DNA from 2 places in the Bradyrhizobium sp. USDA 372 genome. Region 1 is predicted to be linked to the other one. Evidence: predicted binding sites of a transcription regulator. Region 1 holds the regulator's gene; the other holds the start of a gene.
The links. The regulator LexA, encoded in region 1, represses DNA repair genes until DNA is damaged. The targets are predictions, from matches to a motif close to TGTTCNNNNTGTGTTCNG.

Region 1 (3,286 bases):
CTATCTCACCAAGCAGGCTTCTCTCCTGCTCGAATTCGCCAGAACCACCTCGGATTCTGACCTCTCCGCCAAACTGATCAGCAAGGCCGCCGACCTGAAATCCCAGGCCGATCCGCTGCCCGACAAGGATCAGGGCCCCAAGGCGCCCGACGTCGCGGATTTCAGTCCGGGCGATCCGACGGAGCGTTGACCGATGTTGGCCGTGGCGCTCGTCATTCTCGTCCTTGCCATGGCTATCCTCGTTCCGGTCTGCCTCGCCTTCCGCATCATGCCGCGGCGGAGTTGAGCCGACCTCCTCCACCCAGCGATCACGCAGGATAAATCATCCCGCGTGCTGCTTTGCCTCACGCCTGCACTCGGCTAGAACTCTCGCCGCCCATTTACCGATGTGCTCAGCAGGAGTTCGCCCGTGGCCCTGATGCCGGTTTCTGACGCGCTCGCCGCGGTGCTGACCGGCGCCGAGCCGCTGGCTGAAGAGATGGTTCGCCTCGACGAGGCCCACCATCGTGTGCTCGCGCACGATGTCGCGGCGCGGCGCACGCAGCCGCCGGAGGCGATGTCGGCGATGGACGGCTATGCCGTGCGCGCGTCCGACGCGGCCATCGAGTCCAGGCTGACCGTCGTGGGTGAGGTCGCGGCGGGTCGGCCGTTCGCGGGAAGGGTCGGCCCCGGCGAAGCCGTGCGGATCTTCACCGGCGGCGTCGTTCCCGACGGCGCCGATGCCGTCGTGATCCAGGAAGACACAATTGCCGACGGCAAGCATGTCACGATCAAGGAAGCCGCAGTTTACGGCCGGCACATCCGCTCTGCGGGCGTCGACTTCCGCGAAGGCGACGTGCTGCTGCGCAAGGGAATCCGTCTCACCGAGCGCGATCTCGCCCTCGCCGCCGGAATGAATCATCCGCAGCTCGCGGTCATTCGCCGCCCGAGGGTCGCGATTCTCGCCACCGGCGACGAGCTGGTCATGCCGGGCACCGCGCCTGGTCCCGGTCAGATCGTCTATTCCAATGGCTATGCCCTGCACGCCCTTGCCCGCAGCGAGGGCGCCGAGACCATCGACCTCGGAATTGCCGCCGATACGCTGGAGTCCACGTCCGCCGGCATCCGCCGCGCGCGCGAGAGCGGTGCCGACATCCTGGTCACGACCGGCGGTGCGTCGGTCGGCGACCACGATCTGGTCCAGCAGGCGCTCAAGGGCGAAGGCATCGAGATGGCGTTCTGGAAGATCGCGATCCGGCCCGGCAAGCCGATGATGCATGGTCGCCTCGGCGCGATGCGCGTGATCGGCCTGCCCGGCAATCCCGTGTCGTCATACGTGTGCGCCTTCCTGTTCATGGTGCCCTTGATTCGCGCCCTGTCGGGCGGTTCAGTGATTCATCATCAGCGCGAGCGCGCCGTGCTGGGCCGCGATCTCGGCGCCAACGACCAGCGCGAGGATTATCTGCGTGCGCGGCTGGAGGTGCGCGACGACGGCACGCGCGTCGCCCTTCCCGTCAGCCATCAGGACTCCTCCCTGCTTGCGAATCTCTCTGCGGCACAGGTACTTCTCGTGCGCGCACCGTTCGCGCCAAAGGCCGAGGCCGGCACACCTTGCGAGGTGCTGCGGCTGCCCGTCTGAGATGCCCGGCCACACGCATTCCGCGAGTTCGGCCTCGTTCACCATAAATTAAGCAGTTGCGGAACACATATCGAACATATAGTGTCCGTTCATGATTTGTTTCGAGGATGTAGCGGCTTATTGCCGACTTCATCGTCTCGGAATCGAACGACATCAACCGGGGGACTTTGGTCGAGATGTTGACGCGCAAACAATACGAGCTTCTGCGGTTCATCAGCGAACGTCTGAAGGAAAGCGGCGTGCCGCCGTCCTTCGACGAGATGAAGGATGCGCTCGACCTGCGCTCGAAGTCAGGCATTCATCGCCTGATCACTGCGCTCGAGGAGCGCGGCTTCATTCGCCGCCTGCCCAACCGCGCCCGTGCCATCGAGGTGATCAAGCTGCCCGAGCTCCAGGCCGCAGCCGGCAATCGCCGCGGCTTCACCCCGAGCGTCATCGAGGGCAATCTCGGCAAGGTGCGCGCGAGCTCCAGCCCGCCCGCGGATGAGGGCGAGCGCCCCGTCGCGGTGCCCGTAATGGGCCGCATCGCGGCCGGCACGCCGATCGAGGCGCTGCAGACCCGCAGCCACACCATCAGCGTCCCGCCGGACATGCTTGGCTCCGGCGAGCACTACGCGCTCGAGGTGCGCGGCGATTCGATGGTCGAGGCCGGCATCCTCGACGGCGACATGGCGCTGATCCAGCGCAACGAGACCGCCAATACCGGCGACATCGTGGTGGCGCTGATCGACGACGAGGAGGCCACGCTCAAACGCTTCCGCCGCCGCGGCGCCTCGATCGCGCTCGAGCCCGCCAATGCCGCCTACGAGGTCCGCATTCTTCCGCCGAACCGCGTGAAGATCCAGGGCAAGCTGATCGGGCTTTACCGGAAGTACTGATACCGGAAGTAAGCGCTACGCGCGCTTCGATCGTCGATCCAAGATTGGAGCGGATACTTGTCCGCTCCGGCTGGATGGTCTTTCTGGTTCTGCGCTGACTGTTCGGCGCCTCTTCCCGCGCGACACTCGCCCATGCGGACACGCGGCCATTTCGCTCCGCCGGTAGAGTTGTGCCGACAGCGCCGATAGTGCGGGCCAAATGCAAGGACGCGAGGTTTGTTCCTATCGAATCCGGGAAAGATAATGTGATCGCGTGCTGCGGATGCGAGCCGCAGATTTGCCCATAACCGAGCAGAGCGTTGGAGGCTTCCACTCTGATAGAGGCCTGCGCCTCGAAAGAGACGCGGGTCGCTATCCCAGTATGAGGAGCACCCGATGTGTGACTATAGCCTGCATGCCGTCGCGACGCGCCCCGCCGAAGTTGGCGAGACGATCGTCACGACAACCTTCCGCGGCACCTCGACGCGCGGCTTCGCCTCCGAAGCCGATCTCTCCGTCGCGGTCTGTCTGCTGCCGGGAACGGAGCTCGCTTTCGCCGATAACGTCCGCTATGACAACCGCTGGATCTGGACGCGAACCGTCAACTCCCGCGTCGGCAAGTTCGGCAAGATCGACCCGCACATTCCCGATCGCCATCATGACGCGATCGAATTCCCGGACGGCAAGTACGTGCTGGTGACGCAGCTCGTCGAAGGCCAGCGCGCGACCGTGCTGCAATTGCCGGTGACGCAGCAAGCCATCGAGCGCGAGCACAAGCCGCAGATCGTCGCCGACACGCGGCCCACGATCA
Region 2 (3,286 bases), 2.4 Mb from region 1:
TCTTACCTCTCCCCGCTTGCGGGGAGAGGTCGAATGCGATCGCAGATCGAATTCGGGTGAGGGGGTACCGGTCTCACAAAAATCTCGTTCGCGGAGAGAGGCCCCTCACCCCAACCCTCTCTCCGTAAGAACGGGGCGAGGGAGCGCTCCGTCCGCGCGCGCCGAGCACGCCTACTTCGGCAGCAGCGCCTTCAGCTTGTCCATGTCGCGCGTGTTCATCTTGAAGCCGCCGGGCATGACGATGTCGCCGGGCTTCTGATCCGGCTTGCAGGCCCCGAGCCACTTGGCTTGCAGCGTCGTGGTGCTATCGCGCCCGGCCGTGCCGGCGACGCCGCCTTGCGCATGCGAGGTCGTCTTCACCGTGTAGGCCGAGTTGAAATCGCCGGTGATCTCCGCATGCGAGGTCGTGCTGACGCCGGCGACGCTGCACTCGGAATCGCTGACATAGCCGGTCGCAGTCTTCTTGATCTCCTGCTTGGCGCAGATCTGCTTGGCCATCGGGGAGACGTTGTTGCCCATCTCCTTGTCGACGGTCTCGTCGGTGCAGTGCTGCATAGTCATTTCGGGCACCGGCGAGCCTGATGTGACCAGCTTCATCTCCCAAAGACCGGGTTTGCGTACCGGCAGGTCGTCGGCGCTGGCGCCGCCTGCCGACAACGCGAGGCAGAGCGTCGAGCCGAGCAAAGCGAATTTGCGCGTCATGTCGAAGGCTCCCGGCTGAGAGAAGTGCGGCGCTACGACAGCGCCTCAGTAGAGCGTGCGGATCGGCCGATCGGCGGCGCCATAGGGCACCCAGCGGCAGGCGAACGAGATGTAGCCGCCCTCATAGGCCTGCACGCCCAGGAATTTCGCGACCTTGCCGTAGCGGGCGCAGTGATCGACCGCGACCTGACGCGCATCGACCTGGGTCGCCATCGAATAGGCGATGATGCCGCCGGTGTCGTTGCCCTTGAACGGCGGCACCGGAGCAAAGATGTCGGCGCGCGCCGACTGGCTCGCCATCATGCCCGACACAACCAGGCTGGCAAGAAGGCCCGCGGCCGCAATGATTCGCATTCCCGTCACTCCAATTGGCTGGCGCCAGTTTACGGTGCCGGGAGGGGCGTGAAAAGAACCGAACCCTGTTGGCCGCGACATCTTCGCCAAGTCCTGGCGAAGTGTTGCCGCGCTGCACTTGACCTCCCCCAACCTTCGCGGCACCGTCCGACCTTCGCAAGAGCCAGCTGTCCGGATTGACCATGCGCGCCCCCTCCCAGAAATCGCTCCGCTTTGCCGCCGTGCTCGGCCTCATGTTGGGAGCGCTGTCGCTCGGCGAGGCCAGGGCCGCCAATCCGCTCGAGCTGAATTTCTGGCTGAGCGGGCCGCGCTATGACGGCGCCGTGGCCGATTGCGACAGGGCGCTGCCGACGATCGCCACCCAATTCTGGGAAAAGGAAAGCGGGTTCTGGAATTCCCCGTTGAAGATCACCGGCTTCTCCGCCGTTCGCGAGGTCGCGTTCCGCCCCTGGCAGTCCGACAACATTCCGCGCCGCTATTGCACCGCTGACGCCATGCTCACCGACGGCAAGGTACGCAAGGTGCATTTCTCGCTCATTGAGGATGGCGGCTTCGCCGGCTACGGCAACGGCGTCGAGTGGTGCGTGGTCGGCGTCGACCGCAACTGGGCCTACAATCCGGCCTGCCGCGCCGCCAAGCCCTGACCGGAAGCGGCTGATTCGGGCTGATCAGCCGGCCGACGACTGCCGCCCCAATTTTGTTCTTGAAATGTTCCCATTGCCTGCTAGGCTGTGTGCACAGTCTAGTTGAGGGGCGTCGCCATGTTTCACTCCAGATTGCGTTCGTTGTCCCATCTGATGATCTCGCTGATCCTCGCCGCGGGGTTGGCCACCCTCGCCGGCGGTGCGAAGGCGCAGGACAAGCGGCAGAACGCACCCGGCGAGTTCGATTTCTATGTGCTGTCGCTGTCGTGGTCGCCCTCGTTCTGCGAGGAAGCAGCCGAACGCGGCGGCCGGTCCCAGATGCAATGCGGCGGCCGGCCCTACGCGTTCGTGGTGCATGGGCTGTGGCCGCAATACGAGAACGGTTTTCCGGAATACTGCCAGCGGCCGGCGCCGCGCCTGAACCGCAACATCGTCTCCTCGATGCTCGACCTGATGCCGGCGCCGGGCCTGATCTTCAACGAGTGGGACAAGCACGGCACCTGTTCCGGGCTCGAGGGCCGCAGCTATTTCGAGATGATCCGCAAGGCGCGCGCCGCGATCAAGATTCCGACCGAGTATCTCGATCTGTCACAGCCCAAGACCGTCGCGCCGGCGGAGGTCGAGGAGGCCTTCATCAAGGCCAATCCGGGTCTCAGCAATGCCGCCGTCTCGGTCACCTGCAACCGGACACGGCTGTCCGAGGTCCGCATCTGCCTCAGCAAGGACCTGCAATTCCGCGCCTGCGACGAGATCGAGCGCCGCGCCTGCCGCCGCGACCAGGTGACGATGCCGCCGATCAGGGGCGGGTAGGCCCGTCATTGCGAGGAGCCCTTGCGACGAAGCAATCCAGACTGCCTCCGCGGAAAGATTCTGGATTGCTTCGCTGCGCTCGCAATGACAAGGGGATGGGATCGCGCCAGACAACGTAGTCCTATCCCATGAACTACCGCCACGCCTTCCACGCCGGCAGCTTCGCCGATGTCATCAAGCACATCGTGCTGGCGCGCATCCTCACTTATCTGCAGGACAAGCCGGCAGCGTTCCGCGTCATCGACACCCATGCCGGCGCCGGCCTCTACGATCTCGACGGCGACGAGGCGCGCCGCGGCGGCGAATGGCTGACCGGCATTGCCCGGCTGCTGCAGGCGCGCCTGTCGAACGAGAGCGCGGCGCTGACGAAGCCCTATCTCGACATCGTCCGCGCCTTCAATCCGAAGAGCGAGCTGAAGGTCTATCCAGGCTCGCCGTTGATCGCGCGCGGCCTGCTCAGGCCGCAGGACCGGCTCGTCGCCTGCGAGCTCGAGCCGAAGGCACGGAAAGCGCTGATCGACGCGCTGCGCCGCGACGAGCAGGCCCGCGTGGTCGATCTCGACGGCTGGGTGGCGCTGCCGGCTTTCGTGCCGCCGAAGGAGCGGCGCGGCCTCGTGCTGATCGATCCGCCCTTCGAGGCCAAAGACGAGTTCGAGCGGCTCGGCGAAGTCTTCTCGGCGGCGTTCGCGAAATGGCCGACCGGTATCTACGTAATCTGGTATCCCGCCAAGAACCGGCGCGCTACCGACACGCTGGCGCAAACCGTGGCGCGGCTC

Region 2: AB7M16_RS14095 (ribonuclease T2) is a predicted target of LexA. The motif match lies at 1,755-1,772, and genes of this name have one in related genera.

What each region holds. Positions count from the first base shown of each region.
Region 1 is NZ_JBRJHR010000001.1:587,582-590,867, forward strand. Features, by position in the region: gene AB7M16_RS02840 (hypothetical protein) at 1-190, shown strand, start outside; gene AB7M16_RS02845 (molybdopterin molybdotransferase MoeA) at 410-1,618, shown strand; gene lexA (transcriptional repressor LexA) at 1,795-2,496, shown strand; gene AB7M16_RS02855 (hypothetical protein) at 2,872-3,286, shown strand, end outside.
Region 2 is NZ_JBRJHR010000001.1:2,957,946-2,961,231, forward strand. Features, by position in the region: gene AB7M16_RS14080 (DUF3617 domain-containing protein) at 172-702, opposite strand; gene AB7M16_RS14085 (hypothetical protein) at 748-1,056, opposite strand; gene AB7M16_RS14090 (hypothetical protein) at 1,239-1,700, shown strand; gene AB7M16_RS14095 (ribonuclease T2) at 1,818-2,510, shown strand; gene AB7M16_RS14100 (23S rRNA (adenine(2030)-N(6))-methyltransferase RlmJ) at 2,639-3,286, shown strand, end outside.